3 regions of the Paenibacillus sp. J23TS9 genome follow, and region 3 is predicted to be linked to each of the others. Evidence: riboswitches for the same ligand, from Rfam matches in the RefSeq annotation. Region 3 holds a riboswitch; each other region holds the start of a gene.
What was found. A riboswitch is a leader RNA that binds a small molecule or an ion and turns the genes downstream of it on or off. The one in region 3 is predicted to bind cyclic di-AMP.

Region 1: it holds a riboswitch for cyclic di-AMP, as region 3 does, so the genes downstream of both, KJS65_RS29245 (C40 family peptidase) here and KJS65_RS05375 (3D domain-containing protein) in region 3, are expected to answer to the same signal.
Region 2: it holds a riboswitch for cyclic di-AMP, as region 3 does, so the genes downstream of both, KJS65_RS14355 (alpha/beta fold hydrolase) here and KJS65_RS05375 (3D domain-containing protein) in region 3, are expected to answer to the same signal.

Annotation. Positions count from the first base shown of each region.
Region 1 is NZ_BOSG01000011.1:22,597-33,318, forward strand. It holds gene KJS65_RS29210 (transglycosylase domain-containing protein) at 1-696, shown strand, start outside; gene KJS65_RS29215 (endonuclease/exonuclease/phosphatase family protein) at 883-1,944, shown strand; gene KJS65_RS29220 (DNA-3-methyladenine glycosylase) at 1,964-2,611, shown strand; gene KJS65_RS29225 (YwhD family protein) at 2,705-3,214, opposite strand; gene KJS65_RS29230 (M1 family metallopeptidase) at 3,418-5,406, shown strand; gene KJS65_RS29235 (hypothetical protein) at 5,418-6,251, shown strand; cyclic di-AMP (ydaO/yuaA leader) riboswitch at 6,517-6,656, shown strand; gene KJS65_RS29240 (C40 family peptidase) at 6,662-7,126, shown strand; cyclic di-AMP (ydaO/yuaA leader) riboswitch at 7,514-7,651, shown strand; gene KJS65_RS29245 (C40 family peptidase) at 7,656-8,147, shown strand; gene KJS65_RS29250 (GNAT family N-acetyltransferase) at 8,392-8,883, shown strand; gene KJS65_RS29255 (c-type cytochrome) at 9,040-9,399, shown strand; gene KJS65_RS29260 (4a-hydroxytetrahydrobiopterin dehydratase) at 9,484-9,789, opposite strand; gene KJS65_RS29265 (hypothetical protein) at 9,980-10,273, opposite strand; gene motA (flagellar motor stator protein MotA) at 10,613-10,722, shown strand, end outside.
Region 2 is NZ_BOSG01000001.1:3,056,836-3,067,557, forward strand. It holds gene KJS65_RS14340 (NupC/NupG family nucleoside CNT transporter) at 1-757, opposite strand, end outside; gene deoD (purine-nucleoside phosphorylase) at 812-1,522, opposite strand; gene KJS65_RS14350 (AcpB/EbpR/MafR family transcriptional regulator) at 1,651-3,078, opposite strand; gene KJS65_RS14355 (alpha/beta fold hydrolase) at 3,100-3,921, opposite strand; cyclic di-AMP (ydaO/yuaA leader) riboswitch at 4,076-4,240, opposite strand; cyclic di-AMP (ydaO/yuaA leader) riboswitch at 4,314-4,512, opposite strand; gene KJS65_RS14360 (DMT family transporter) at 4,909-5,814, opposite strand; gene KJS65_RS14365 (winged helix-turn-helix transcriptional regulator) at 6,036-6,419, shown strand; gene KJS65_RS14370 (LysR family transcriptional regulator) at 6,619-7,521, opposite strand; gene KJS65_RS14375 (helix-turn-helix transcriptional regulator) at 7,598-9,835, opposite strand; gene KJS65_RS14380 (extracellular solute-binding protein) at 9,962-10,722, opposite strand, start outside.
Region 3 is NZ_BOSG01000001.1:1,099,361-1,110,082, forward strand. It holds gene KJS65_RS05360 (transporter substrate-binding domain-containing protein) at 584-1,396, shown strand; gene KJS65_RS05365 (amino acid ABC transporter permease) at 1,482-2,141, shown strand; gene KJS65_RS05370 (amino acid ABC transporter ATP-binding protein) at 2,128-2,850, shown strand; cyclic di-AMP (ydaO/yuaA leader) riboswitch at 3,138-3,293, shown strand; gene KJS65_RS05375 (3D domain-containing protein) at 3,301-3,963, shown strand; gene KJS65_RS05380 (polysaccharide deacetylase family protein) at 4,063-4,881, opposite strand; gene KJS65_RS05385 (NADH:flavin oxidoreductase/NADH oxidase) at 5,092-6,114, shown strand; gene lpdD (prenylated flavin chaperone LpdD) at 6,263-6,634, shown strand; gene KJS65_RS05395 (PspA/IM30 family protein) at 6,708-7,376, shown strand; gene KJS65_RS05400 (DUF350 domain-containing protein) at 7,493-7,897, shown strand; gene KJS65_RS05405 (DUF4178 domain-containing protein) at 7,948-8,454, shown strand; gene KJS65_RS05410 (DUF4247 domain-containing protein) at 8,465-9,235, shown strand; gene KJS65_RS05415 (molybdopterin molybdotransferase MoeA) at 9,341-10,615, shown strand; gene mobB (molybdopterin-guanine dinucleotide biosynthesis protein B) at 10,612-10,722, shown strand, end outside.

The DNA.
Region 1 (10,722 bases), on a different contig from region 3:
AGCCCGCTTCAATCCGTTCCATCCCTGGCGCTTGGCACTTCGCCGATCAGTCCATTTGAAATGGCCTCCTCCTTCGCCGTGATGAGTAATGCCGGTAAGCGCATGCCTCCTGTCGCCGTGCTTAAAATCACCGATGCCGCAGGCGAAGTACTGTACCAGGCCCCGGAAACAGCCGGTGAACAAGTTGTTGATCCTGCGGCAGCCTACGTGCTTACACATCTCATGGAAAGCGTATTTGAGTCTGGCGGGACCGGCAGCCGTGTCTCCTCCCTTATCAAAAGACCTGTTGCCGGTAAAACCGGCACAACGGATACCGATGCCTGGATGGTCGGCTATACGCCGGAACTGGCGACCGCCGTCTGGGTCGGCTATGACAAAGGCCGTGATATTTCTACTATGGATGGTCACCGGGCAGCCCCAATCTTCGCACAGTTTACCGAAAAGGCACTGGAGAATGTACCCCCGAAAATTTTTGCCATACCAAGCGGAGTAGTCACCGTGTATGTGGATGAAGCGTCAGGCAAGCTGGCCTCCGCCGATTGCCCGGCCAAGAAGCTTGAGGTGTTCATTGCCGGCACAGAACCGACCGAATACTGCTCGCTTCACGGCGGAGAGAAACAGCAGCCGACTACAAAAAGCGGCAGCCCTGAAGAGCGCTCCTGGTGGAGCGACTTCAAACGTTGGCTGACAGAATAATAGAAGCGAATAAGGCCTCCTCGCGGTCATTCACATGATCACGGGGTTGGCTTTTTTTAATCGAAGCTCACGCTAGACCTCCTTCATCCCGCGTGATACATTAGGATTGCATCCAGGATATGGGTGATTGCATCCAGGATATGGGTGATATTCGCTATGATATTTTGTAGATAAGGGAGACTCCGAATGGCCAAAAAAATCATGTGGATCCTCGGTAGTATCGTGCTTGCCGCCGTTTTGTTCGTAGGTGGGTTTTTACTGTATGTGACATTGACAGATTATAAGCCGGAGGCAACGGAGCCCGTTGCAATCACGGATAACCAGGAGAACATGCTGCAAAAGGAGACCGCGTTCACCGTCACGACGTTTAATATCGGTTATGCCGGGCTGGATAAGGATGAAGACTTCTTTATGGACGGCGGAACTCAGTCACGCTCACGCAGCAAGATACAAACGGTTCTAAATCTGAACGGCATTGGAACCTTTTTAAAGAGCAATCATTCCCATATGATCTTTCTTCAAGAAGTTGATATCAAGTCATCGCGCAGCTATAACATTGATGAGGTTGGTGCTTTGCAGAATTTCCTTAAGGGCTATAGCTACTCCTATGCGGATAATTACAAAGTGCCTTGGGTTCCCGTGCCGGTGATGCAACCTATGGGCTCTGCTCATAGCGGGATGCTGACACTCTCTTCCTATAAAAGCACCAGCGCGACCCGTTATGCTCTTCCCGGTAAAGAAGCATGGCCGCAGCAGTTGTTCGACCTGGACCGGGCCTTTATCGAAAACCGTATTCCCGTGGAGAATGGAAAAGAGCTTGTCCTTGTCAATCTTCACCTGTCTGCGTTCGATAAAGGGGGAAGCATCCGCAAGCAGCAGCTGCAATTTTTGGGTGAATATATAAAGAAAGAAGCCAAGAAGGGTAATTATCTGATTGTGGGAGGCGACTGGAATCACTCGCTGCCCGGAACCGATCCTAAAGCGTTTAAAGCTACCCAGGACTGGCCGGAGTGGCTGCAGCCGTTTCCTGAAAGCTTCAAGCCGGAAGGCTTCCAGTGGGCGGTGGACAAAAACACACCCTCTGTACGGACGGTGGATGTCGCTTATCAGGAGGGCGTGAATTTCCGGGCTGTCATTGACGGCTTTCTCGTCTCTCCAAATGTGGAGATTGTTAAAGTCGAGGGCCACGACTTGAAACATGAGCACAGTGATCACAATCCGGTTACGGCTCAATTTAAATTGAAGTAAAGCCAGGAGGCGCTGTGACATGCACAAAACGAATCTGATCAGCCCTTCTCTGCTGTCGCGGACAGCACTGGAGGCAGCCCCGCTTCTGCTTGGACAAACGCTGGTCCGCGTGACCGAGGACGGCGAAATCCGCTGCCGCATTATAGAGACCGAGAGCTACGGAGGCGCAGAGGATCAGGGAAGCCATGCCTTTGGCAATCGGCGTACTGCGCGGACGGAGGTCATGTTTGCCGCAGGTGGTATCGCCTATGTGTACCTGATCTATGGTATGTACTCCTGTCTGAATGTGGTTGTGGGGGATAAGGATGATCCACAGGCAGTTCTTATCCGTGCCGTAGAGCCTTTAAGTGGTATGGATGAAGAGCTTATGTGGAGATACCGGGGGCCAGTTTCAGGAAAGACAGTCGGTCTAAGCAATGGACCCGGCAAGCTGTGCCGCGCACTGCGCATTGACAGAAGCCTGAATGGATGTTCGTTGAACCAAATGAATAAACCTCTTCGTATTGAGAGCGGAGATCCCGTGCGGTATCTTCCTATTGTGGCGTCTCCGCGGGTCAACATCGATTATGCCGGTGACTATGTATCGAAGCCATGGCGCTTCTATATAGAAGGAAATCCGTATGTATCCGTCAAAGATAAACATCCGATTCCGTTTAGACAAGCATAAATCTTCATTTATAAAAAAGGGTCTGACCTACTCTTGTTGATTACAACAAGCAGTCGGCAGACCCTTTTGATATTTTCGATGCCTCTTCGAAGATTAAGCCTCCAGCGCTTGCTTCAGCTCTTCAGGAGACTTCTCCCACCATTCCTCGTTATGGGAAACCAGCAGGTCCTTAAGCAGCTTCTTCTCCTCGGCACCTAACTCATCCAGCATAAATTTGCGTTTGAGGGCAGAATCCATCCGGTTGACATGCTCCGCGAGAATTTTCCAGCCCCGGCGCTCTTCCTCATCAACCCACATCTCACTGGCTGTGGCTCCGCCGTAGAACTGACCGTCCTCATTACGATCAACCGCTACCCAAATGATCCACACCTGGCGTCCGTTTGGTACATCTTCACGGTTTGCGGAAAAACGGATCCGGCGTTCCGGCTTACTTTTGGCATGCATGGCACCGATGTCAATCGTCGCCACGCCGCGGTCAATAATGACCGGCGAAATATTATTCAGATCAATCGAACCTGCACCAAATCCCATTTTATGCTTGCTCTTGCCACTGACAATATTCAGTGCGATTTGTTTTTTGCCTATCTGCTCCTTATTATCCATACCCTCGTGTTCCTCCTATTAGAAAAACGTCTACTCGGGCTTGCCTCTCGCTGAAGCGGGAGCCGCGTTTTTGCGGAACTGACCGAATAGGCATCCTGCTTTGATATTTTGATATCCATGAACTTAATTTTATTTTAACTAATAATCGCTGGAATGCCAACATATACATGCTTTAGATGCTTGTCAACGGGAGGTATTCGTATATGGCTCCAGCACGCGCCAAAATCGTCATTTCGTCGTTACTCGCCCTTTGTATCCTGCTCGCGGGAACAGGGTGGCTCTTCTTCAGGGATACACCGGAAACACAGCCTTCCTATGCTCCGGATCAGGCCAAGCCTCCCAAGGTATCCACTCCGATTGTTCAGCAAGAGAGCGTACAAAAACCAACGGCTGAGATTCTCAGCAAGCGGGTTGTGGAATACCACATCGACACGACACTCGATCCGGAGAACCGTGTGATCAAAGGAACCCAGACGTTGACATGGACTCACCCCGGGAAAAAAACAGTGAACGAGCTGTACTTTCATCTGTACCCCAACGCCTTCTCATCCATGGACTCCACTTTTATGAAAGAATCTGGAGGCAAGCTCCGGAATGACTCCATGCCTGCGGACGGCTTTGGCTCCATGACCATTACCGATATGAAAACTGCTGAAGGCCTTTCACTTATGCATCGTATCCAGTATGTCCAACCTGACGACGGCAACGCAAAGGACAAGACTCTTGTCAAAGTCCGGCTTCCTAAACCCGTCAAGGGTGGAGAAAGCATCACGCTCAGCATCCAGTTTGAGGTCAAGCTCCCTAAAATATTCGCCCGAATGGGTACCGCGGACGATTTTGTCATGGCCGGACAGTGGTTCCCAAAAATCAGCGTCTACGAGCCTGCGGGCGTGAGGGGGCGGACGACAGAGGGCTGGAATTTGCATCAATACCATGGGAACTCCGAATTTTATGCTGACTTTGGCATCTATAGCGTCCGCATTCATGTACCGGACAACTATATCGTCGCCGCAACCGGATTTCCTGTACAGGCCGCACAGGTTCGCAACAACGAAAAAATCTATCAGTTTTATGCCGACGATGTTCACGACTTTGCCTGGGCAGCGTCACCAAACTTTGTTGTCGCTGAGGAGCCCTTCTCCTCTGCCGAGGTACCGGGCGTAAAGATCAAGCTTTATTTGGACCCTGCTCATAAGGACTTGAAGGAAAGATATTTCTTCGCCGCCAAAGCTGCTCTCAAATACTTCAGCAAATGGTATGGTTCATACCCTTACTCTACCTTGTCCATAGTCGTTCCGCCTGAATCAGGCAACGGGGCTGGCGGGATGGAATATCCAACGCTGGTAACAGCCTTCGGCGCCAAAGACGAATCACCCGGTTATGATCTGGAACGGACGGTCATCCATGAGATCGGACATCAATATTTTTACGGCATGCTAGCCAGCAATGAGTTTGAAGAGGCATGGCTGGATGAGGGTTTCACTTCATACGCTGAGGATAAGCTCATGGAGCAGGAGTATGGCGTTATTCCAAACCTGCCGATCCAAGCCTCAATCATTTCTTCACCCATGTCTTTAACGCAAGAAGCATGGAAATACGGCTCACAGGATCAATACGCGCTCAACGTTTATTACCGCGCCAAGCTGCTTCTGAAAGGGATGGAACAGCAGGTCGGCTCGCAGACCATGAGTAAAATTATGAGCACCTATGCTAAAAAGTACCGGTTCAAGCATCCTGCAACAGCTGATTTCCAAAAGGTGGTCGAGCAGGTTACCCATGAATCGTGGCAAACCTTCTTTGACCAGTATGTATACGGCAATCAGATGGCCGATTTCGCAGTAGACTCCATCTCTGTACACAAAAATGACAACGATACAGCACCTGTCTATGAATCCACCGTCAAGATTTCGAAAAAGGGTGGCGACTATTCTGAGGTTCCGATCATGTTCACCTTTACCGACGGCCATACGCTGAACAAGGTTTGGAACGGAACAGGTGACAGCGCCGAGTTTAAGCTGGAATACAGCGCGCCGCTGGCCTGGGCAATGGTTGATCCGAAATACTCGATTGTGATGGAGAACAAGCATATTAACAACTATTTAAAGGCGGATATGGATAACAAGGTGCTGATCCGCTGGAACTTGAGCATCACCAAGCTGATTGAGACTCTGCTTGGAAGTCTGTCCTGGTGAGGTGAGAACTGGTGAAATCCCATATTTCAAATGGCTGGAAAAGTCTTAAAAATCAATTTTATATCGTCATCATTCTCTTTTTGTACCAGCTGATCTGGGGATACTTCCTGTACCGTCTGGTCCATTCGGCCGTCGTTCCGCTGCTCATGCGCTATCCTGATCCACCACCCAATGAGCTGAGCCAACTGCTCTACTATATTGAAGGCAAAATGAGCCTGTCCACGAGCGGAACCGTTCATACGTACGTCTGGATCCTGATCTCCATGTGCGTGCTGCGCATGCTGGCCACTCCCTTCATCCATGCTGGGATCTTCTACGGACTGCACCGGGAACGTGAAGGTGAAATTGGTCTATACTTCTTCCAGGGGATGAAACGCCATGGAAAGGTCGTGTTTTTATTCCACCTGGTGGAATGGATATTGATTGCGGCACCTGCCTACTGGATCGTTCCTAAGATCTATGAGATTCTGCTGAACGGTATGCAGGTGCAAACCCTTGCCCTGCAAATCCTTCCTTATGCAGCAGCATGGCTCCTGTACAGCTATATCATTCGTCAGCTCAATCTCTTTATGCAGTTTGGCAAGACCGGCGGTACCGGCCTCCTTGCTCCCTTATGGCATTGTCTGCGCGGTTCGGCACCTTTAATCGGTATTTCGATTGTGCTTGGTATAACTAGTCTGCTCCTATTTAGTATCTGTACAGGCATCTCATTAATCTGGGCCGGGATCATCGCGCTCATTCTCCAGCAAGGCTATCACCTGGTCAGCTGTATGATGAGATTATGGGGTATTTCCGCCAAGTTTGATCTATGGCATCATCAGGCTCACAAAAATATAGAAAAATAAAAATTCTAATGGTTAATTTTTTGTCATCACTTCAATCCCTTGATAGAAGAAAAACCCCACCCTTCCACAAGGAAAGGGATGGGGTTTTATTTGTTTTTAAGTGCCGGATGTATTTGCCAAAGCGGCATTCCTCTGATACAATAATCCGGTACGAACTTAGTAACAACTTTGTAATAATTACTGTAACTATTCAAATTGTGCTGTAAACGAATTTCAACAACAACTACCAATTAATAAGATACCATGCCACCAGTCACTTTCAGGTGCTTGATCAAGGCCGAATTCCTTGGCACCAGGAAGCGGGGGAACCACTTTGGGTGAATTGATCTCGTAACAGAGGGATCATAGGGGACTACCTTCTACCGAATCCTTAAGCTAACCTCGCAGGCAACCGGAAGGGGTTTATGTTTTTGAAAAAGAAGTTTGCAGCAGCCGCACTTGGCTTAACACTTATGTTCTCGATGGGAACCAGCGTATTCGCGGATTCATCACTGAATAATGTTGTCCATAAAACGATCGGGGTTACTTACAAAACCGGCGGAACCACCACAAACGGGTTCGACTGTTCTGGTTTTACACGTTATGTATTTCAAAAGCTGGGTGTTTCCATTCCACGCCAATCCAGCGCCCAATTTAAAACAGGCACCGCAGTCTCCAAGAGCAACCTGAGAGCTGGAGATCTGGTATTTTTCAATACGACTGGCGCAGGCGTTTCCCATGTCGGAATCTACGTTGGTAATGGAAATTTTGCACATTCATCCTCTTCCAAGGGTGTTACAATCAGCAAACTAAGCAACAGTTATTTCGCCAACCGCTACATTGGCGCCAAACGAGTCATGAGCACTGCTAAATATAAAGCAGCTGTCTACAACTAATACTTACCCATAAACATACGTAATACTTACACGCCCGCGCTGGAGATTTTTGCCGAAATCCCCTACCGCGGGTTTCTTGTTACCTATTAGACGTATGAAACGGCTAATAGGTAACAACTTTTCATAAAAAAATTTATAAAAACTTCAAATATCTTTTCTCGCTTACCCCTCAATTACCCATCCCATCAACAAATAAACATATTTTCCTATAAAATCATCTAAATATTTCCTTATTTCTAAAAAAAATTGATTTTTTTCGCTTATTAATGATAGAAACAATTGCCAAATTAAAATTCCTTTGTTACAATAGTCCCAGTGAGTTAGTAACAACTTTGTAATCTTTGCAGAACCGTTTGAAAAAGAAACGTTTCCTGATTTATATAGTGTAGAGAATATATGCCGAATTTCCTCACACTAGGGAAGCGGGGGAACCATTACGGGTGAATTGATCTTGCAACAGAGGGATCATAGGGGACCTTCTACCGAATCCTTAAGCTAACCTCGCAGGCACCGGAAGGGGTATATTTGTTTGAAAAAGAAGCTTGCAGCAGCAGTCATGAGTTTTGCAATCGTATTTACCGTTGGAGCCGGAAGCGCTTTCGCAGACTCCAAAATGGACAAAGTCATTGATGATGTTATCGGTACGAAATACAAAACCGCAGGAACTACAACGAGTGGCTTCGACTGTTCCGGATTTACAGCATACGTATTCAAACATCTGGGCATTAACCTGCCGCATCAATCCGGATCACAGTTTAGTATGGGCTCGGCCGTTTCCCGCAGCGACCTGAGAGCAGGAGATCTTGTATTCTTCAATACCTCTGGCTCCGGCGTTTCCCATGTCGGAATCTATGTCGGCGACGGAAAGTTTGCACATGCCTCCACATCCCGCGGAGTTATGGTTAGTTCGCTAAGTGATAGCTACTACGTCAACCGCTACGTTGGCGCGAAACGAGTCATGAGCACGGATACTTATCAAACCGCCGCCGTTGATTCCGAAGACAATGATGACGTGCAGTAATGCTTTTTAGCATCTGCCAGGTTTGAACGAAAGCCCGTACCTTGAGATTTTTGCCGAAATCTCAAGTAGCGGGTTTTTTTGTCGGCATCTTTGCTGTATTTAATTACCAGGAACTGCCTACATTATTTCATTACCCCTCCTACTGGTAAATAAACATGTGAAATGACAGAGGTAAGGAATATATTTTAAAATATTTTCAAATCCTAAGGATCAGCGCTTTCTCTAACAAAAGGGGGCCTACGCTATGAGCGTTTCAAAAGATGTTTTCACTGTTGTTCCCATGAATCATGAGCAAGCTGAGATTTGCTGCAGTTGGAGATATGAACCACCTTACGACCGGGTTTATGGCTGGCTTCCTTGGGAGCAAATGGAGGCGCTCGGAATTGAGCTTGGAGATCCTGAAGTACGGAGACAGCAGTATATGTCTGTTCTGGACGCTGAGAGGGCTCTATGCGGCTTTGCACAGCTCTTCCCCATGGTGAATGTTATACGGCTCGGAATCGGCATGAGGCCTGATTTATGCGGACACGGACTGGGTAAAAGCTTTGTACATGCTATCATCCAGGCAGCGAGAACACGCTATGCCGGACTGCCTGTAGATTTGGAGGTCCAAGACTGGAATGAACGTGCCATCCGCACCTACCTTAAGGCAGGATTTGAGATTACCGACACTTATGAAAAGCAGACACCGGAAGGTATCGGCCGTTTTCACTGCATGGTCTATAAAGAAGATTAAATTGCGTCAATGATAAATGGTACAAAATTGTGTATTTTTAATGGCCTTTCCGCTGCTTTCGTTTACCTTTTTGTCACAAACTATTTGATGTACCGGCTTGTTCCGTTATAATGAAGAAATGAAGAACCGTAGTTTACATAGAAAGGACGAAAACGGATGCAAAAATGGATCTTGAGCGGTGTGTTAGCGATTGCATGTGTATTTGCCATCGTGCTCATGTTTACACTGCCTGGCAAAGAACAAGTTGCTGAAGAACAAAAACCAACGATGCCTGAAGTGACCATGGATGCTACAGCGGCTGAAGCAACGATTAAAGCCCAAAGCTGTATTAGCTGCCACGGTGACCAACTGCAGGGTGGTGTCGGACCTAACCTGCAAAAAATCGGCTCCCAGCTTTCTGCCGAAGAAATTTATACGATCGTTACTAAAGGTAAAGGCGGCATGCCTTCATTCAAAGACAAGCTGAAGAGTGAAGAAATTGCTAACGTAGCCCAGTGGCTCGCAGCCAAAAAATAATGATCCTTAAGAAATAAAAAAACACGCTTCGAGACCGTGAGGTCTTACCGAAGCGTGTTTTTTTTGCTGTACGAACGCCTGAGTCTAGCGTTTCTCGCCTGAGCGCATCTTTTCGAACAGTTCATTAAACTGATGCGCTTCCTTGATGTCAAGGGCGGTAATACCACCGTCATCCCAGGACGTCAGGCGTAATGTTACATTCTTATAATCAATCGAGATAAAAGGATGATGATCGAAGGCTTCAGATATCGCAGCAACCTCGTCGACAAATGAAATCCCCTTCATAAAGTTGGAAAAAATAAATTTGCGCACGATCCAGCGCCCTTCTTCCAGTTCCCAGCCTTCCAACTTCGCTAAATGTGCTTCCACTTCTTCTAGCGTATAAACCATATTCTTATTTCCTCCCTGAAACCAAACACCCTTCATGCAAGAGCGTAAAGGATGTGTCTTTACCTGGCTTTCCTTAACTTTTTCCATTGTATTCCGGTCATTAAATATTTATGAATATGGCCGTCCTCAAGGCCAAGCACTTGTTATATCTTAACACGCCAGATATTCAAAAATCCATTCGGCCCATGGACTAGATGAGTGGGACTACGGTCAGCTCCTCATCCCCGATCAACAGGTTAATGCGGTGGTTATCCTTGTCATACATAACGACACCGCTTCCAACTTCAATGACAGGCTCAGCACCCAAACCATAAAAGAGATCTTCCGCCAGCGCCTCATGTACCTCCCGCTTCTCATCGGGACTCAGCTGCTGCCATTCACCTTCTTCCATTTCAAAAAACTGATAGCTGTCAGGGATCTCACCCACTGCATTCGTCAGATCCTTCAAAATTCCGTCATAATCACGTCCATGCTTAACTCCCATAGCTATTCCCTCCGTCTGGTTACATATCGCCCTGATCTATGCAGGTCCCAACTCCGTTTGCTTTCAAATATCCCGATTTGTTCTGTCGATAATGAACGTCTGTTTTATCTATAGTTCATTTTATATAGGGTAGTGCTTGTATATTGGCCGTTTTAACCAAGCGATGATAGGACTGATGAACCCCTTTGTTTCATTATAACGGAAAAATCCCCTTAAAAAAAAAGAGAATCCTGACGATAAATAATATATTACGTTTCTTGGTGCAGCACATCATTTTGCAAGGATGCAAACATGGTGCACGAAAGGATTCAATTTTATTTCTCATGGATGAGGTGTGCAATGGAAATTTCAACAATTATCGGCCTGATACTCGGTTTGGTCTCGGTCTTTGTCGGCATGATACTCAAAGGGGCACCTTTGATATCTCTGCTTACCCCCGCCGCTTATGT
Region 2 (10,722 bases), 2.0 Mb from region 3:
CGCCGACGATGACGACCACTTTAAAGCCGTCCATAATGTATTCGCCAAGCATTTCGAAAAAGGTCTGTCTGGTCTCTTCCTGTACTTCCAAGATATCCTCTTCCGGCTGAACCCGGTACGGATTGATGATGGAAGAAATAATGAAGCCCCCGAACAGGTTCAGTACGAGCGCAGCCACGACGTATTCCGGTTTCAGCATCGTCATGTACGAGCCGACAATGGACATCGACACCGTGGACATGGCCGAAGCGCACAGCGTATAAAGGCGTTCACGCGGCAGCAGCCCGATCTGCTTTTTGATGGAAATGAACACTTCGTTTTGCCCCAAAATCGCCGAGGCTACCGCGTTGTAGGATTCCAGCTTGCCCATGCCGTTGACCTTGCTCAGCGCGAGGCCGATGTATTTGATGATGAACGGCAGAATCTTATAATGCTGCAATATCCCGATGAGCACCGACATGAATACGATCGGCATCAGCACATGGAAGAAAAACGAATGAATGCCTTCATTGACAATGCCGCCAAACACGAACTCTGTACCCGCATTCGCAAAATCCAGGATTTTGGCGAATCCGTCCGCAAACCCCCTTACCAGAAATTCGCCGACGTTTGTTTTGAGAAGAACCAATCCCAGCACGATTTGCAGGATAATCATCACGAGGATAGGGCGGAATTTAATATTTTTCTTATCAGAGCTGGCCATCCAGGCAAACGCCAACACGACGGCCAGTCCAAGCAAAGCGATCACATATTTCATGTTGCTCCCCCTTCGTACACGTGAATATAATCACAAACTCTTTGAGTTTGAACTTTAGGCCTCCGCTATAATGGTGTCCAGCGCGATCTCGGCCATTTGATTAAACGACTGCTCACTGTCTTTATGTGCGGACCGCTCGTTCGTCAGCAGCTGGCTCCCTACCGTTAGAATCGACAACGCTTTAACCCCATACTTTGCAGCCAGGGTATACAGCGCCGTACTTTCCATCTCCACGGCCAGTACGCCGAACTCCATGAATTTGTGCAGTCTTGCCATGGTCTCCCTGTAGAACTCGTCGGAATTGTAAACGTTCCCCACGAATACGTTGGCACTGGAGGCCTTTGCCTGCTGGTAGGCCTTCATCAGCATGCCAAAATCGGCTGAAGGCGCGTAATTGCAGCCCATAAATATTTTCTCCGTCATGTTGCTGTCCGAGGAAACCGCTTGTGCGAGAACGATGTCCCGGATTTGCAGATCCTTTTGCATAGCCCCGCAGGTGCCGATCCGGATAAGTTTCTTCGCGCCGTAATCCCGGATCAGCTCCGTAACGTAAATGCTCATCGAGGGATTGCCCATCCCCGTCCCCTGCACCGAAACAGAAACTCCTTTATATAACCCGGTATAACCGTACATTCCCCTAACCTCGTTATAGCAGCGGGCGTTCTCCAGGAAATGCTCGGCAACGAATTTGGCGCGCAGCGGATCGCCAGGCAGCAGAACCCGTTCCGCGATGTCTCCGGACTTGGCTTCCATATGAATACTCATGTTGTTTTCCCCCTTCAAGATGGCTGTCTGCGAATCGTAATCGCTTACAATATTCATCTTAAAAGGAGCCGGGCGAGGAAACTAGTCCAATTACCGCCGTTGCAAACGGAAGAAAAAGGACCAAGCGCTCAGCTAAGCAGCTCCAGTCGGATATTTTCCAGATCTCTTTTCGTTGGAATCGTTGAAATAATGACCGTCGGAATGCGGGACAAGGAAACGGGGATCGTGCTGATAATGAAATCGATCTGATGCTGCGCAACGATCTCGTCGGTTAATCCGTGCAGAATCGAGGTCTCGATCGTCAGATCATCGCCTATTTCCCTCTTGATCAGATTCGCGACGTAATGCCGGACCGAAAATTCTTCACCGACGATGAGAAAAGCCTTCTTGCTCTTATATCTGAGGCTCGAGCTGATAATAAACGCAAGTTTGGTCAAGTGGTAATCGTTGCATGACATGGCGGGGAACAGCTTCTGCCAGCTGTGCATGCAATCCGAAACGGTTTTAAAAATGGGCTGTTCTTCCTTCAGGATATAATCGGTCAGATGGCTGTGGGAGACGGCCATTAATTCGGGAATGGCATGATCAATCCGCAGCTTGTCAATAAATTCATGGATTTCTGCCCGAAAACGCGGACCTGCATTTAATGTGGGAAACGCCTTGGACAACAACGGAATAAGCTGCTGGGCCATGCGGCTTCCCTCTTCCGTTGTACGCTTCTCACCGTCTTTTAGTTGAATCCCGTCCCGTTCATGATACTGGCTGAGGCTGAACATCGACTGCAGAAAATAAATCTCATCGCAGGTTAGCTCAACTTGGTAACGCCGCATCAGCTTTTCGGCGAGGCGATTGATCGGCCCGTAAAATACATTATGCTCCCATGCGTAGCTTCCGCCGTTCAATGAGACGCCATGCCCGCCCCGAACCCTTTCCAGTACAATGGCCAGCAAAAAAGATAAATTGCGCTTGGAATTCAAAAAATAGATCATCCCGCTCTCCTGCTCGATCTCCGTCACCCAACCGTCCAACTGCCGTTCGTCCATACCGGGAAATGGCCAGCCCTCCGTTGGGTACGCCTCGGTAAATAACTTCCATAAAAAATACCGGACATGAATCTCGCTTCCTTTGAGGGTGGGTGAGGAATACGTCATTCGCAGATGAAAAGGGCGAAGTTCATCCCGATTGAGATGTATGATCCACTTTTTAAAGGACGAGAAGCTCATAAAAAGAGCTTCGGCCATTTCTTCGGCGGATCTCTTCCCGTTATGCGCAAGAACAAGCTGCATCAGGCGGAAATAGGAAGTTTCCCTGAAAAGAGCCGCCAGGACTTCGCGGACGGTCGCACCATGCCTGTCGCGGTGAAAACTGATCCCTCTCCCTCTCGACACCTCCACATGCATGGATTCGGGGAGCAGCGGAGCGGCCTCCTCCACGATTTTCTTGATGGATTTGCCGGATACACCCAGCTCCCTTTCAATCTCCGCAAGCGTAAACCAGCGTTCTTCCCGATCCAGCATGCCCAGCAGCGACTTTAATTGTCTGTATTCCTTATTCATTCCATCACCTGCATCCCAAATTCAGACCAACTGCTTTTCCATCCTGAAAATGCGCTGGTCGATCAAAAAGTCAAGCAAAACACGGTTGAATTGCTGAGGCTGGCACAGATGGCTCGGATAAATGGCATCCTCTATGACAGCCTTCTGCGCACAGGCGAATCTCTCCGCCGCCTTGTTCATCTGCTTGACAAACCATTCGCTCTGTCTGCCAGCCACGCATAAAATAGGCATCCTCAACCGGGATGAATTCGAATCGATGTCGATTTTCAGCAATGCCATCCGCTGTTTGATCGATTCCGTCGGCCGCTTGTGGAACAGTTCATCCCTTAATATGCTGTACGCAGGTACCCAACGATTATACGTCACCCGCAGCGAACGGAGGAAAAATTCGGCAGGAAGATAATAAGACAACCAGCTGCATGCTTCGATAATTTTCCAAATACCGTTTTTTGTCCCAAAAGGACCATAAGGGCCATAAAAATAGCTGTCCACCAGAACAAGCGCGTTAACTCTATCCGGGTGGGACGCTGCAAATTTTTGCACAAGCAGACTGCCGCTCGAGCAGCCTACCAAGGTAATCTTAGGGATATTAAGCTTTTCGAGCAGTTCAGATAAATCTTTACACTGGGTATCTATAATGTCCTCAACTTCCACATTTAATTTCCCTGAATTCCCGTAGCCTCTTAAATCCAGCACAATGACTTTAGCCCTTTTGCTGAAATATTCGACCTGCGGCTCAAACATATGGTGAGTCGAAAGATGTCCGTGAATAAAGACGATAGGCACGCCGCTGCCATGTGTCTCATAATATAATGTTGTTCCGTTCACTTGGATGTTGGGCAACTTCCTTCTCCTCTCTACCTAGCATGATGTACATAATGCCTTCCTTCAGACAGATAAAAAAACAACAAAAAAAGAAGCATCGAAAAGAGGACCTCTCTTCAATGCTTCTTTGGGCAAGACTAAAAAAGCCTTGTTCAAAAATGCATATATACAGGTTGCCTCTCTTTAAACGCTTGCGAGGTTAGCTGACGGATTCGGACTTAAAAGAGTAGCCCTACTCAAATGCATGAGATTCACCCCATGTGACAATGTTCATAACATCATCACGGCCGGTTCCCCCGCTTTCCGCTATCCAGCGGAAATTCAGCGAAATAGACATCGATTCAATTTGCGCACAGAAAAACACAGAGCGGTTACCCTGTGCTTTAAGTCTAAAAATTCACAGTTTCACTCCTCTCTCATAGCAACGCTTACGAGGTTAGCTGACGGATTCGGGCAGTGAGAGTTGCCCTACGGAACCAGTCATGTCATTGACAAACCTGATCCGATTCACCCCTTGCAGTGACATCATCCCGTACTCTGACAGGATAATCGCTCAATGCTGTTGTGGTTCCCCCGCTTTTCACAATGAAAACTCAGCGTAATTCAAAGACGTACCTTTAAAATTGTTAATAATGAACTGAATATACGCCTGAGCAGGCGAACTGTAAAGCATGGGTAATACAGAATTCGGGGCTATTTTGATACCTTTGATTGAATACCCATCACTTATCCGGTTTTGTCATTCAATTGCTTCCTTTATCTCTATTTCTCTTTTGTTTATGTTCCTTGTGTATCCAAATCACAGCATTATGGCAAAATCCACTGGCAGTATTTCTAGAAAACCTATAAAAAAACCGCCTTCTGAAGTGTTTTCAGTGGCGGTTTTCATGTTTTTTACTACTTGTATCGTAATCTTACTTATAATAAAGTGCTAAATCTTTAGGCACATTAAACGATCAACTTTTGGGGGCAGGAAGGAGACAATATTCGGTTTTCACCCTAAAGTCAAACTACTTTTTTTTGCTGAACCATAGCCGATTCTTTAATTTGAAAATTCCCCGACAGATATAATCCCAAAAGCACAATTACGGTGGCGATGACACCATACCATGTAATGGGTTCACCTAGTACAATGGCAGCAAGGATATAGCCTGCGACAGGATTTAAAAGCAGCCAGTTATTTGCTTTGACGGCATCCTGCTTTAACAAATAATACCAGATGCTCATACTAATAATTGAGAGACCGAAGACAGACCAAAGAAGGTATTCTACAAGATGGATATCCAGGTTGATAGGCTTACCAGACTCTAGGAAAAGAGTTGGGATCAATAAAAGAATGCCTCCGATGAATACCTGCCACGCGTTTATCACTAGGTTAGGCAGCTGTAAATCAGCTTTTTTGAAAATGAGGCTTCCAACAGCCATAGAGACCATCGCAAAAGTAAGAAACAATATGCCGCTTAGGGTGGCATGACTGCCAGTCAATGACGGGAAAGTCGCAATGAACAGACCAATGACGGAAACTACCATACCCACCCACTCTTTCGGCCGAATGTGTTTTCCCATGAAAATCAGAGAAAAGAGCGCAAAAAGGAAAGGGTTGATCGGGAGAAAGAGATTAAATATTCCAGCGGAAATGGTCCGAAGAGCCAAATTGCCTAACCCAACAAACAACGTGGTATTTAATAAACCCATCAAAATTAAAAACTTCCATTCTCTTTTGTTTGGTAAAGTATATTTCCCCTTTTTAAAGCCGTAAATATATAGCAGCAGCAACAACCCGGCGATAAGAAAACGCAATGTCGCTAATGTTAATGGGGGCGCTGATAGTAAGCCGATTTTCATAATAATAGCTCCAGATGAATATAAAATAGTAAAAATTATACCTATTAGCAAACCTTTCAAGCTCATGACGATTAACCCTTCTCTCTTCAGTAATCTTTACTTCATATGTCCACTTACGGTCCTTCTCCCAAAGCACCTCCATCCTCTGACGCATGATCAAACCATCCTTCCCAAATGAAAAGCGTTGTTGTTACCGCTATATAATATGATGTATACTCGAATTATAATAGTACGCATAATTTTATAATATAGTATTAAAAATCAAACTATTGGAGGTGTAGGGGCTTTTGGGCGATCAAAGGAAGAAGAGCAGCATTACTCCGAGTACGGAAGGGTGTCCTGTAGAAACAACTTTAGATGTAATTGGGGGAAAATGGAAAGGAATCATTCTTTATCATCTTATCGATGGTCCGAGAAGATTTAATGAATTCCGCCGCCTCTATCCGGGAATAACGCAATTCATGCTTACACTGCAGCTCCGTGAGCTTGAACGGGACGGCATTGTTCACCGCGAAGTTTATAAACAGGTGCCTCCTAAGGTGGAATATTCACTGACTGAATTTGGAAGAACGTTGGAACCAATCATTTTGTCCATGAGGAATTGGGGAGACACCTATAGAGATAGACTTCATGATATTCGAATATTATCGCAGCAAGGGGAAGAGGTTTGAAGTGATCTTCTAAGGATACAAACACGAGACTAGAATTGAAGGCCACTCCCGGCGGGGCGGCCTTTGTCGTAAACAAAATGTTGTAGTTTTATCAAAAAGATTGATAATTAAGGTTTAGTAGTTGTGGTACTTCTGACCATTGCAAAAAGGAGATTAGAACATTCTAATCTCCTTTTTCATTAACGGCATACAACATCCTTTACTCGGAAATTGCGTCATGAAGCGCCTCGATATAAGCTGTCGCCAGCTTGGACAAGGCCGCATTGTGATGACAAATCCAGCCGACATTGATGGTTTCTTCGATATCCAAAGGGACAGGGATAATCTCATTGCCATTTAGATCAGCACTCAGAACCCCTGTAGAAATCGTATAGCCATTCAGACCAATCAGCAGATTGAAAAGTGTAGCCCGATCATTGACACGAATGCTTTTTGGATGTGAAAGGGTGCTCAAAATTTCCTCTGAGAAATGAAAAGAATTAAACTCTCCCTGCTCAAAGGACAAATAGGGATAATCCTGGAGCTGATCGATGGTTACGACGGATTGCTTGGCAAGAGGATTATGGATACTGATAAAAATATGCGGTTTAGCCGTGAACAGACTCGTAAATTTCAAATTCGCATCCTTCAGAAGTCTGTTTATCACCTTGCTGTTGAACTCATTCAGATATAAGATGCCAATCTCGCTCCGCTGGCTTTTGACGTCCTGAATAATTTCATGGGTTTTGGTCTCTCGCAGAGCCAGTTCATACTCATCCTGACCATACTCTCCCACCAGGTTTACAAAGGCATTGACGGCAAAAGCATAATGCTGGGTCGATACGGAAAAATGCTGAGGCGAGGGCTTGGCGTTCAAGTAGCGGCTCTCCAGCAGCTCCGCCTGCTCAATCACCTGCCGGGCATACCCCAGAAACTCCGCCCCTTCCTTGGAAAGAGATATACCTTTGTTGGTACGCTCGAAAATCTGGATCCGGATTTCTTCCTCCAGATCCTTGATTGCATTCGAAAGACTCGGCTGGGATATAAATAGCCTTTTGGCTGCTTCATTCATAGATCCGCGGTTAGCGACCTCGATCACGTATTTCAGTTGCTGTAGTGTCAATGTTCTGATCCCTTTCTCTGGTTCAATGCTATTTTCATTATAATCTATCAGATGATCGGATTTTGCAAATGTAATTTCAAATCGCGAGCCCTACATATTCGTCCGGCTTAATTCCTTCATATCGGATAAATGCCCGTTTAAAAGAATACAGATTTTGGTATCCTACCCGGCGGGCGATTTCATCCATGGCGTATGTTTTCTCTCTCAGCAATTCTTTGGCCATTTCCATGCGCAGCCGGCATAAATAGTCATAGAAGTTGATACCTGTCACCTCTTTAAATATTTTGGAAATATTGGATACCGACATCTGAAATATTTCCGCCAGATGTTTTAACGAGATGTCCGCGCATGTATAGTTTTGATTCACGTATTGCAGCAACTGGCCGCCAACGGCAATCGTTGATGACGTGTTAGAATACCGGTTTCGCTCGCATATTAATGTGCCTACTTCAAATACGTAGCTCCACATCTCTTCGATGTCCGCCGCCATAGCTTTGCTCTTGAATTGTCTGGCGTAGATGCCCGTATCAAGATTCAACTCGTGCAGCACCCTCAGCATCGTCTCCATTAATAGAGATACCAGTTTGAACGTGCAGGCATCGGGCAGCTGACGTTTCCTATTCTCCGCGCTTATTTCGTGGAGTATTTGTATGGACATGTCGAGATTTCCGATCTTCAAGTTATTGATCAGCTGAACCTCCCAATCCGTCGGATAATAATAATCCACTCCTGCCTGGATCGATTCCTCCTGCAAACCCTGAAGATGCTCTCGTGAAAATAAGGTATACTGCAGACCTTCATTCGCTGCATAATACGATTTACTGATGCCGACAAGCCCCTTTTCTACCGTTCCATGCAAGACATCGGGTTGAAATCCGCAGGTCTGTTCAATTTCCCCTGCAATTTCGGAAGCAATTCGCTCCATCATTCCATCGTTTCCAAATGCGTTTTCGGAAGACATGATCAAGGCTTTATCCGCATTGGTCACCTCGAACAGCTCATAGTCCAGCCGATAACGGCTCATCACCTTTTCAACAATCACGATCGTCATCATTTCGATCTTCCGGATTTTCTCGAAATCAGAAAAATCGCGAATGACGTGAAAGCTGACAAGCATCGTGCCATAATGCATATCCTCGGTATAGCTGATTCCGAATTTTTTCAGTCCGTTCATGTCTTGATCGCCCGTAAAATATCCTTTAAGCAAGCGGTGAAACAAGTTCGCCTTAGCTGCGCTTTCGTAGTCCTGCATGGATTGTTGCAGCTTCCGGTTTTCATGCAGCAGCCTGTCGAACGAATTTTCGATATAATTGTATTCTGAACCAAAGACAAGACTCTGTTTGGCATCCTCGTATCGAACCGAGCCAGACAGCTTGTTCAGCAAGATTCCGAGAGGACGATAGCTGACTTTGGCTAACAAGAAAGCCGAACACATGCCAACAGCGATAGAAATCATAATAGCAAGAAGAGAACCAAATAGATTGTTGATCCCGATGACACTGGAATCGAAATAGGAAATCCTGTATTGCAGATCGCTGGCCTGAGACGGCAGAACAAGCTCGTAGCTTCGCCGATCATCAAGAATCCCTTCAGCCGCGTTCCGCGTTTGCTTGTAAAGGGTGAAGCCGTGAGCGGAAATGATGATATCCTTGGATTCGATACTTCCGAAACGGCCGATATATTCGGAAAAGTAAGCGCTATCAATAAATAGAACCAAAACCGCACGCGGGTGATTGACGACCTCCAAGCTTTGAAGTACGGGAATCACGCGCTTGCTGCCGCCCCAAAGCTTCATGGTCACCGGTGGCATGATTTTGAAATACTGCTGTTCCTGAAGGGAGCTTTCGATCATTTGTCGGGTATCCGCGTCGAAGACGGCTATTGTGGAAAAGAAGTCACTTTCCGGATAGGTGCCCAACGAAGACAGGACCTGCTGCTTTTCGGGAAAAATAATCGTTCCGAAGGAGAGGATATTCAGCGAACTCACATCATTTTCCAAACTCTTTCTGATTTCAAGCATCTTTAATAAATCAAATTCCTCATCGTATACGTTCGTATTTTGCATCAGTTTATTAACCCAAGGTTCGCTGCTCAGCACTTTACCTAAATTTTTAAGCTCATTTAATTTGTTGTCCACGATATCCGCAATCCGTTTAGCATCCAGAGCATGTTTTTCGTACAGCTGCTGCTTCTCCTCCATGATGTTTCGCTGTACGTTTAAGACGCTGAACACAATGATGGGGATGATTAATATCGCGGTATAAGACAAAAAGATTTTTCGAAACGTACCGCTACCGAAGCTCCTGTTACGCAAAAGCCGTCCCCTCCTTCGGATTCGATCCCATAGTATCATGAAGCAAAAGGAGGAAAATGGCAGATCATCCGGCATCTGAAGCGGAGACTGCCACTTTCCCAATACATATTCCTGCTTGGAATCAAATTACTGGATGCTGTTGTATCTGTCAAACAATTGCTGATCGATTTCAATCAACTGGTCCAGTCCAAGCTTTTTCATTTCAGCGATATACTCATCCCAATGATCAAGTGATTTTTGACCCAGAGCCAGTTTGGTGGCTAGCTCCGTGGAATAGGTGGACAGATTGGTCAGAATTTTGGTCTTTGTCTCCAGCTGCTTATCATCCGGAATTGCCAAATAGTTGCCGTTCATATTGACAAAATACGGCTTGTATTTCAAAATACTTAATTCGTTATCGGCTTTGTATTTTGGTACGCTGGACAGTTCAAACTCAAGATTGGCAAATTGAACTCGAGGAAAAACCGTATCCCCAAACAGCTTGACTCCGGGGGTTTGGCCTATTTTTGCCAATTCTTCGTCTGATTTGTTGTTGATATATACGTTTGCACCATTATCATCCTTTTTGTATGTTTGTCCTTCGATTCCCCAATACAGAAGATCGGCGTATTTATCCGAGTAGATCGTGTCAAAAAACTTAATGGCCGCCTCCACATTCTTGGCGTCTTTGGTAATGGCGTACTTCTGCCATACGAGAAACGGCGGTTCCAGCTGTGCTGCCGGGGTGATGCCATCAACTGCTTTGAGCGGCATGAGCGGCAGGTATTCCCCGCCTCCCTGGATGGTCGGTTCCTGGTATGTTTCAAGATTATAATCGCTCAAGGAGGCAACCTGATTTTCGGTCATTTTTTGTTGTTTTTGTTCGGCTGTTCCCCCAATGAGACTCG
Region 3 (10,722 bases):
TTTCTAGCTATTTAATAACCGAGAATCCGGAATAATGAACCATAGCCGAATGCTTTTATATTGTATTTATTATGTGCAGATGATGGACACATCATTGCTCTAGCTGTTATGTTAAGCGCAATAAGGTCTTGTGGATTTATAAAAATACATAAATGAATGAAAATAAACGTTAAAAATCATTGAAATCTGGGTTATAACATGTAGGCAGAATAATTGTACGTTCTAAAACAAGGTATTAAATGGAAAAAAACAATGTATATCCCGAGTTGCATTCATTGTTTTATTAATGAGGAGCAATACTCGATATATATATTTATAACTGAAACTTTTCAAGCAACAATCCTTCCAAAAGCCCGTACCAACAGTACTTTCGATTATTAACCAACGGATTATAATAATGCTCGAGTAATGTTCCGATTTACAAATTATTGAAAATGAATGTATTTGTATGAAAATTACATTGCATAATCATGCAGACTGTTGTACTATAAAACATGTTTTCCATTGGCTGATGACGATCAGTCAACATGCTCATACTATGGCTAATACAACTTACGAAGAATGTGAACAGGAGAGATAGATCATGAAAAAATGGGGTATTTTAACGGCATGTTTGTTGCTGACAGGAAGCTTGCTTGCAGGCTGTGGAGATAAAAATTCAGATCAGGCGTCCGTTTCAGATAATGGGGGAAGCAAGACAGAAGCGAAAACAATTGTACTCGGGACAAGCGCCGATTTTCCTCCTTATGAATTTCATAAAATGGTCGGTGGCAAAGACCAGATTGTAGGTTTCGATATTGAGATCGCCAAGCAGATCGCAGCCGATATGGGAGCGAATCTGGAAGTTAAGGACATGGATTTTAAAGCTTTGCTCAGCGAATTATCGAGTGGACGTGTGGACTTTGTCATCTCGGGTATGACACCGGATGAGAATCGCAAGAAGGAAGTGGATTTCTCCAATAACTATTACAAAGCCGAGCAGGCTGTTGTGATAAGAGATAAGGATAAGGATAAATATTCTACGATGAAATCGCTCGAGGGCGTATCGTTTGGGATTCAAACAGGTTCCATTCAAGAGGATATTGCGAAGACAATTCCCAATGCGAAAATTACCGGTCTCAGTAAAATTAACGACATCATCATGCAGCTTAATTCTGGACGAGTTGATGCATCGATCATGGAAAAACCGGTTGCCGAAGCCTTTTTGAAAAATGTTAAAGGTCTCGCCATCGCTGATGCGGTCCCTGATTATAAGGAAGACGGCTACGCAATTGGTGTTAAAAAAGGCAACACGGAGCTGGTTGATCATATCAACAAAACGTTGGACCGCTTGAAATCAGAGAAAAAAATAGAACAATTTGTATCTGAAGCCAGTGATCTTGCTGCTCAAAAATAAGTAATGTTGCGATTACAGAAAAAATAGCGGATGAGCGTTCGCTATTTTTTTGATTGCAACACTAGAAGGAGGATGTAACTATTTCATGAATATATTTGAAACGTTCTGGGAATACCGGTCTTACTTTGGCCATGGCATCCAGTATACATTGCTGCTTGCAGCGATCGGGGTCGTTTGCGGGTTTATCCTTGGCTTGCTTGTTTCCATGCTGCGGATGTCCCGATTCTGGCTGCCGCGGTTTCTGGGTACGGTATGGGTAGAATTCCTTAGAGGTACCCCTATGCTGGTGCAGCTCTTTATCATCCATTACGGTCTCGTATCGTTCGGGATCAAATTAACAGCTATTGAATCCGGCGCCATTACTCTCTCGATTAACAGCTCCGCTTATCTGGCTGAAACATTCCGTGCCGGCATTCAGGGTGTGGACAGGGGACAGGCTGAGGCAGCGCGTTCTTTGGGAATGAGCAAAGGAATGACGATGAGATATATTGTTCTTCCGCAGGCGGTGAAAAGCGTGTTGCCGGCTATCGGGAATGAATTTATTACGATTATAAAAGAATCTTCGATCGTATCTTTTATCGGCGTCACTGATCTGATGTACCAGGCACAGGCCGTTACCACCATTACCTATGAATCACTCAAGCCGCTTCTGATTATCGCAGCTATTTATTTCGTGATGACCTTTACATTGTCCAAGCTGCTTGGTTTGTTCGAAAGGAGGTTAAGTACGGATGATCACCGTTAAGGATCTGCACAAGTCGTTTGGAAAGCTTAATATCCTAAAAGGCGTGAATATTGAGATCGCCAAAGGGGAAGTTGTTGTTGTCATCGGTCCCAGCGGATCGGGAAAAAGTACATTCCTGAGATGCCTCAACATGCTTGAAACTCCGACAAGCGGAGAGATTGCGTTTGAAGGTGATTCCATTACGGATAAAAAGCATAATATCAACCTGACACGCGAAAAAATGGGGATGGTATTTCAGCAATTCAATTTGTTTCCGCATAAGACGGTTCTTCAAAATATTATGCTTGCCCCTGTAAAGGTGAAGAAAATGCCGCAGCCGGAAGCTGAGAAAATCGCTCTCGATCTCCTGCAGACGGTCGGACTTGCGGATAAGAAGGATGCGTACCCGTCGCAGCTGTCCGGGGGACAGAAACAGCGTATCGCCATTGCCCGCGCGCTGGCCATGCAGCCGCATGTCATGCTGTTTGACGAGCCTACATCTGCGCTCGACCCTGAGATGGTGGGTGAGGTGCTGGAGGTCATGAAGAAGCTCGCAGAAGGCGGCATGACTATGGTGATCGTAACCCATGAGATGGGTTTTGCCAGAGAGGTCGGTGACCGTATTGTATTCATGGATGACGGTCAGATCATGGAAGAAGGTACTCCATCTGAGGTATTTGGTAATCCGAAAAATAGCCGTACCAAAGATTTTCTTAGCAAAGTACTCTGATGACTTATGACTCGAATGCTTCATATAAAAAGCTCCGCTGCAGGATTACATCTGAGCGGAGCTTTTTTTAATGGAAAGATATAGAAAGAAATATAATGAAGATTTCAATTTAAGTTTACATAATATTGATGATGTTAACTAAATGAAAAAAATGTAATCATTTATTTTGATGAGATCTTGTTTTTTCTAGAGGTTTTAATAACAATCTTCGGCTGATAGAGGAAGTTAGACCTTGAATAGTTGCAGTATGGTAACATTTTCAAGCGCACAGGTTACAAAATTGTGATATATTGAGTAAGCCAAAACTTTGGAATGCAAAGTGCGGGGGAAAATTTTTACCGTGAAAGACTATTGTCACTCGGGGTGAATCGTTATTGTAACGTAGGGTTGTCTCCTCAATCCGAACCCGACAGCTAACCTCGCAGGCATCGATGATTTTAAGGAGGAACTATGAAGAAGAGATTTAAGAAAGTTAAAATTTTTGCAGCAGCATTGGGCATTACCTTGACTGTACAAGCCGTACCTATTCACGCGGACTCTGTACATGTAACCAAAGAAGGCGACACTTACTACACGCTATCGAAACAATTAGGCGTGAATATGAATCAGCTGATGAATGCAAATCCTAACGTACAAGCGACGAACATCTATGAAGGCATTAAGCTGAATATTCCGGGTGACAACACAATGAAGGCATATGCGGATGCGGATTCTGCATCAACGATCACAACCGCGTCTCTGAATGTGAATTCGGATCAAAAAGTCGTAGAAGCATGGGGAAAAACCTTTACTTATAATAAAACGCTTAACGTGAAAGCAACGGCATATTCTGCAGCTGCAAGCGAGAATGGAAAATGGGGTGCGGTTGATTACTTCGGTAATCCGCTTGAACTCGGTACAATCGCAGTAGACCCATCCATTATCCCGCTTGGCACAAAGGTGCTTGTCACAGGACATAACTTCGAAGGTCTTCCTAAAAAAGCTTTTGTAGCTACGGCCAGAGATACTGGCAGTGCCATTAAAGGGAACCGTATTGATATCTTTGTTCCGGGCAGCCCGCAATCCGTCAGCGAATTTGGTTTCCAGGACGTTCAACTATACTTCATTAAATAGTAGTATCGTTTTTTACTGACATAATGATATATACCCTATTTCGCTTTTACGCAAACAAGCAGCTCTTACCATTTGCAAAAATGGAGAGCTGCTTGTTTTTTATTTGTCCTTTTGAACTTTTAGCAGTTTGGGTAAAGTCACAAAAGTATATCCTTTTTTCTTTAGTTCGCGGATGATTTCCGGTAAGGCTCCGATCGTTCCGGATAAGTCCGAAGAGCTGCCCCCTCCGGCATGCTGAAGAATGATGGAGCCCTGCCCGGCTGTGGTCATTACGTTTCTTTTCACAGCCTCTTTGCTGATGCCTTTCCAGTCCAAGGAATCGACATTCCAGTTGACGATTTTATATCCCTCGCGTTTGGCCCAGCGCAGCTGGTTCTCCGTAATATCACCATAGGGAGGACGGATCAATTTAGGTTTATAGCCGGTAATGCCATACAGGATTTTCTCTGTCCGGATGATTTGATCCATATATTCGGCCATCGTCAGCTTATGGAACTGTGGATGGTTATAGGAATGATTCCCGATGACATGTCCTTCCCGTACAATTCTGGCTACCAGGTCAGGATGCTTTCTGGCCCGGCTGCCTACAACGAAGAACGTGGCCTTTACTCCATTCTGGGACAATATCTTTAGAATTTGCGGAGTAAAACGGGGATCAGGAACATCATCAAAGGTCAATGCGATCTGTTTGATATGGGGACCGTGAATTTTGAAAGTATCAGGGTATTTCTTGATAAGCTGCCCCAGGGTTAAAATCTGTTTTTCCTGACGTGTTTCCTTTCGTTCATGACTGCTTGTTTCTTGTATTGAATTGGAAGAGGCCGGATCTTCCAGCTGGGCCGCATTAAGAGCGGCTTCAGGCCAAAGCAGGCTGATAAGAAGCATAGCAGCGCAGGCTTTAACGAGTCGGGTATTTATCATCGGTTGCGGCTCCTTTCCCCGGTATTGCTGTCAGCAATTGTGATTGTCTATACTGTTATGTCCCGAATTGGAAAGAATTATGATGGTTTTTCAAAATAGCCCACATTTCCATAATTACTCCGAAAACGTGTATAATAAATGTGTTTCATATGAACCGTTTCAACATACGGACTTCAAATATAAGCTTACTGAAAGGAGACAAAAAGCATGGCGGATTTATTCACACCCTATGTATTAAAGGGATTATCTTTGAAGAACCGAATTGTAATGCCTCCTATGTGCCAATACTCGGTGCAAGCGCAGGATGGAATCCCGAACAACTGGCATTTTGTGCATTATGTTTCCCGGGCGGTGGGCGGCACAGGGCTGATCATTGTGGAAATGACGGCTATTCATCCGGATGGACGTATTACGAATCAGGATACAGGGATCTGGAGCGATGAGCACATCCCCGCATACCGCAAAATTGTGGACGAGATACATACCCATGGAACACGAATTGGCATTCAGTTAGGACATGCCGGACGCAAGGCGGAGGATGCTAATCCGCCGGTAGCTCCGTCAGCCATTCGGTTCGATGAAAAATATAAAACACCTCGCGCTCTTACTACCGAAGAGGTAGAAGAAATGGTGCGGGCATACAAAGAAGCGGCAAGAAGGGCAGTTGAAGCCGGGTTTGATACGATAGAAATTCATGGAGCGCACGGATACCTGATCCACCAATTCCATTCACCAATTACCAACCGTCGCGATGATGTTTACGGTCAGGATTTGCCACTCTTTGGCGTAGAAGTAACAAGGGCGGTCAGGGAGGTTGTGCCTGAGGATATGCCGGTCATTATGCGGGTTTCGGCCAAAGAATATGTGGACGGCGGTTATGACGTAGATTATATTACAGAAGTCTGCCGGCGTTACCAGGAGGCAGGCGTGGATGTGTTTCATGTCTCTTCCGGCGGTGAAGGGCATATTGGCGCCAACGGAGGACCGAAAGCTGGGGCGGGTTATCAAGTGGAGCTGGCAGAGCATATCAAAGACAAGCTGGATGTACCTGTTATCGCAGTAGGACGTCTAGATGACTTTGAAGTCGCGCAAAACGTGGTGCTGGATGGTAAAGCGGATTTGGTGGCTGTAGGCAGGGGAATGTTGAAAGATCCTTACTGGGCGCTGCATGCATCTCAAGCGCTTCAAGGTGATGGAAAAATACCGAAGCAGTATTTACGGGGCTTTTAACATAGGAGTGATAACGGCATGGGCAGATAATCTGTCTATGCCCTTTTTCCATTCTCATCGTTGTACGGAATGCTTATTATCCTATAAAATGGTATTTAAAATATGGAACTGTTTTTGATGAATGATTACAATGTAGAGGGGCGGCAGCATGGAACCAAGCACAAAATGGGATATACGGATCGAGGAGGTCCCCGTCGGAAGAGACATTCTGCTCGTTATAACCGGCGGATCAGCTCATATTGGTGCTGTAGCTACCGCATATTATTGTAATGATGCCATGGAGGCTACGGTGCAAACGGTAGAGCTGCCAGGACATCGAGAGCATGATTTGGCAGAGGAAATGGCGGAGAAAGCAGCAGAGGCGCTTGGCGTCACCGTTACCGTGGCGGCTGGAATCCATTATGATGGTATCAAACGGGAGCAGATTTCAGAGATTGTAGCAGAGGCAAATTCGGTGTTTGACAGGTATCTTGCTGTTAAGACTCAAAAAGAAAACGAAAAATTTTTTTGTGAATTTTGAAACGACTTCAAAGCTGCTGCGTAAATGAATATCATAAGAACAACATTAAACCTTTCTAGGAGGAAATAACAAAATGGCTATTTTTAAAAGATTACGTGACCTGACAATGTCTAACATTAACGCAATTATCGACAAAGCGGAAGACCCGGTAAAAATGACAGACCAATATATCCGTGACATGACGGAAGATCTTGAAGATGCGGAGAAAGCAGTAGCAGCTCAAATAGCTATTGAGAAGAAATTCAAGCAGCTGTATGAGGAACAAGCAGCTCTGGTCGAAAAACGTACCCAACAGGCACATACGGCAGCACAAGCACAAAATGTTGATTTAGCCCGCCGTGCGCTTGAGGAAAAGAATGCTGCTGAACAAAAAATGGCCGAATACAAAGCAAGTTATGACCAAAACAAAGCAGCAGCAGATAATCTTCGCAGCAAGCTTGATGAGATGCGCAAACAGCTGACCGAAATGAAAAATAAACGTGAAACATTGGTTGCCCGTTATAATGCAGCCAAGGCGCAAACTGAAATTAATAAAGCTATGCAAGGCTTCAGCCCGGACAGTGCTTCAAACGGCATGAAGCGTATGGAAGAAAAAATGATGCAAATGGAGGCGCAAGCCGAAGCAAGTAATGAAATGTCCTCCAAAGGCAAATCCCTTGATGATGAATTTGAAAAGCTCGGTACGGACAAAGCGGTTGACGACGAGCTGGCTGCGCTGATGAAACAGTACGAGAATAAGTAATAGTTACGGGCCAATAGTACGCAAGTTTAAAGCAGCGAAGGGGATTACATGCCAATGTCCTCCTTCGCTGTTCCTGCTGTATAAGATAAAAACCTGAGCTGGTGGAGGCACGTTTCATGGATTTTAATACGATTATGGGGATTCTGGTGTGGACAGGATCTGGAGCGCTGCTCCTTTTTATACTGATGTTTGTCGATTCCCTGTTCACAAGATACAAGGACTTTGAGGAAGTCAAAGCAGGAAACATGGCAGTAACGACACGACTTGTACTGAAACTGCTGGCTCAGGGGTACATCCTTTCAGCTTCAATCAGTACATCCAACAATCTGCTCGATGCTGTAATGGTGTCCATCATTTCCTTCCTGATCCTGCTTGTACTGGAGGCAATCGTCCGTGTTTTGTTGCGCATATGGGCAAAGCTGGAGCTTGATGTGGGAACGCAGCAAGGGAAAGTCGGTTACGGGTTGTTTGCGGGTTCGCTTCATATGGTTGGCGCGTTAATTATTACCGCATGCCTATAAAGTAAAGGATCATCACAGAATAAGTTTATGAACATAAGGAGTTATAACATATGAGCGTATTTAAACGAATTGGTAATCTGTTTGCCAAGCCCGAACCGCCAAAGGCGGAAAAAAGCATGCTGGCTCTCATGCCCGGGGATATTTGCGAAGTATCGCTAGTTACCTACGAGGTTACAGGCCGTGTACACAACCGTGGCCGCAACGCCGTAGTTCTGACGCTGCAGGACGGAAGCGCTATCGCTTATTTGCATATCGAGGAACGTGAAACGGTTCAATATGCTCTATATACGCCATTGGATGGTCGTCTCGATAATCCGAGCGAAGTGCCGACAGAGCTGGATTTGGATAATAGAACCTTTTTCCTGGAAGAGGAGTATGAAGGACATGTGCTGGTGAATGGTAAAACACCTTTCACCCAAGGCGGGGAGCAGCATGTGTGGCAATATCAATCCGATGATTACCGTTTGGTGCGCATTGAATGGCAGAACGGACGCTTTATGCTGTATGAAGGAGAGAAAGTACTGTCGGGAGATGTAAAAGTCATCCGGGCCAATTAGGAGTGATCTTATGAAAGGACGGCAGGGACGGTCGCTGCTAAGCTTGAAAATCGCACTTGTCATCAGCCTTGTCATGTCACTGCTGAGCGGATGCGGGATCGGTTCACCGAATGTGAAGGAAACCTATCCTTTGGAATCGGTAAATCGCGACGGCAGTGCGACCTCGTACGTATACCGGGCTGCGGATAAGACCGTCCCGGAAGTGGCAAAAGAACTAACCGATGAGAAAAAGCCGGATCAAGTTTCTAAAGAAGACACGGAACGAATGTTTCTCGTTTATGGCAATGAATATTATCATCTGCAAAAGGATCCAAAAAAAGAAAGCGATACACTCATTGAAGTCGATTCCCAGCAGTATGTCCAAAAAAATTATGATTCAAGCTTTCTGAAAGGATATCTCACAGCGGTCGTAATTGGCCATCTTTTTGACTCGCTTGGCGGAGGGGGTGGCGGGTACAGGGGCTATTCCAGCCGGGACATTTACCAACCCAAGCAGGGGACATACCATGCTCCTACCACCAATGACAAGAAAATTGCTCCTCCTCTGACGGTAGAAAAGAAAGGTTCAATCTTCCGCCGTGGTACCAATAATGGAGATACAAGCGTTGGTTCAGGCGGCAGCATTTTTGACCGGAATACAGATTCATCCAAGTCCAGTAAAGGAAGCATTTCCCGAGGGAAGACCGGATCTGGCGGCTTGTTTGACTCACCGAAAAAATCCTATACCAAACCGAAAACGAGAGTCGGTTCCGGTAAAATTACGCGAAGGTCACGAAGATAACACAATAAGCAGCGCACGAAGCATGGATTCGTGCGTTTTTTTGTGTCATGATATAAGTATGTGTTCATCTTATGCTGGATTGAAATAAAGGATGGTGTTTACTACATGAAACTAAACAAGGAAGATAACGATAAATTTCACCGCAAGCCTTTACAGGTTCAGCAGGCGCAAGATCTGCTCTCCGCGTATGGAAAACCCGGATCAACCGAGCAAATCCCTATACAGGAAAGTCACGGTCGCTACTTGGCCGAGGAAGTAAAAGCACCCCATCCATTCCCACGGTTTCGCCGCTCGGGGATGGATGGCTATGCCGTCCGTTCAGAGGATACAATGGGATGCAGTTCAGACCAGATGGTCTGGCTGGACGTGATTGATGAAATCCCATGCGGCTCTGTTTCAGAGCACGAGATTACCGCTGGAACTGCTGCGCGCATCATGACAGGTGCCCAGGTTCCGGAAGGTGCGGATGCTGTCGTCATGCTGGAAATGACGGAGCTGCGCGAGTATGAGGGACACACTCAGCTGGGACTCAAGCGGAAGATCGAGGAAGGCAAGAATGTTACTCCCATCGGGTTTGAAGTACAGCAGCAGGAGGTTTTGCTCCGTCCGGGCCGCCGGATTCAGGCGGGTGAAATATCTGTGCTGGCCTCCTTCGGCGTGCATCAGGTCACTGTGTACCAAAAACCGCGCATCGCTATATTTTCAACCGGCTCTGAGTTGTTGACCGTGGATGAGCCGCTGCAGCCTGGCAAAATTCGCAATAGTAATACGTATATGCTGGCCTCTCAAGTGCGCGAAGCTGGCGGTGAGCCGTTCATCCTGGAGGCTGTGATGGATGATCTGCTGCTGGCCAAAGCAAAGGTGGAAAAAGCCATGCAGGAATATGATGCTGTGGTGACAAGCGGCGGTGTATCCGTAGGCGACTATGATATCATGGGCGATTTCGTTCGGAGTGACAGCGTGGATATGCTCTATAACAAAATTGCAATGAGACCCGGAAGCGTTACTACCGCGGCTGTCAAAGACGGCAAGCTGCTTTTCGCTCTTTCGGGCAATCCGGGTGCATGTTTTGTCGGCTTTGAATTATTTGTACGTCCGTTCATTCAGCGGGTGATTGGCTGTGATAAGCCTTATTTGACGGAATGGACAGCAATTCTTGAACAGGATTACACTAAGGTGAATGCTTTTACCCGTTTTGTAAGAGGCAGGGTTGAGGCAAGAGATGGTATGCTCTATGCCATTCCGGCCAAGGTCGATGAATCAAGCGTTATGGTGACGATTAAGGACAGTGACTGTCTGATCGTTATTCCACCGGCCAAAAGTATTACACCCGCAGGAGAGAAAGTGAAAATTTTGCTGTTGAAAGGAAATACATTGTGAGTTCTGTGAAAAGGGCTCATGCTGATCAGGATGCAGTAGACAAGCCGTTTGTATGCCAAGTTGTTGGATACAAAAACAGTGGAAAAACAACGCTGGTTTGCTCCCTT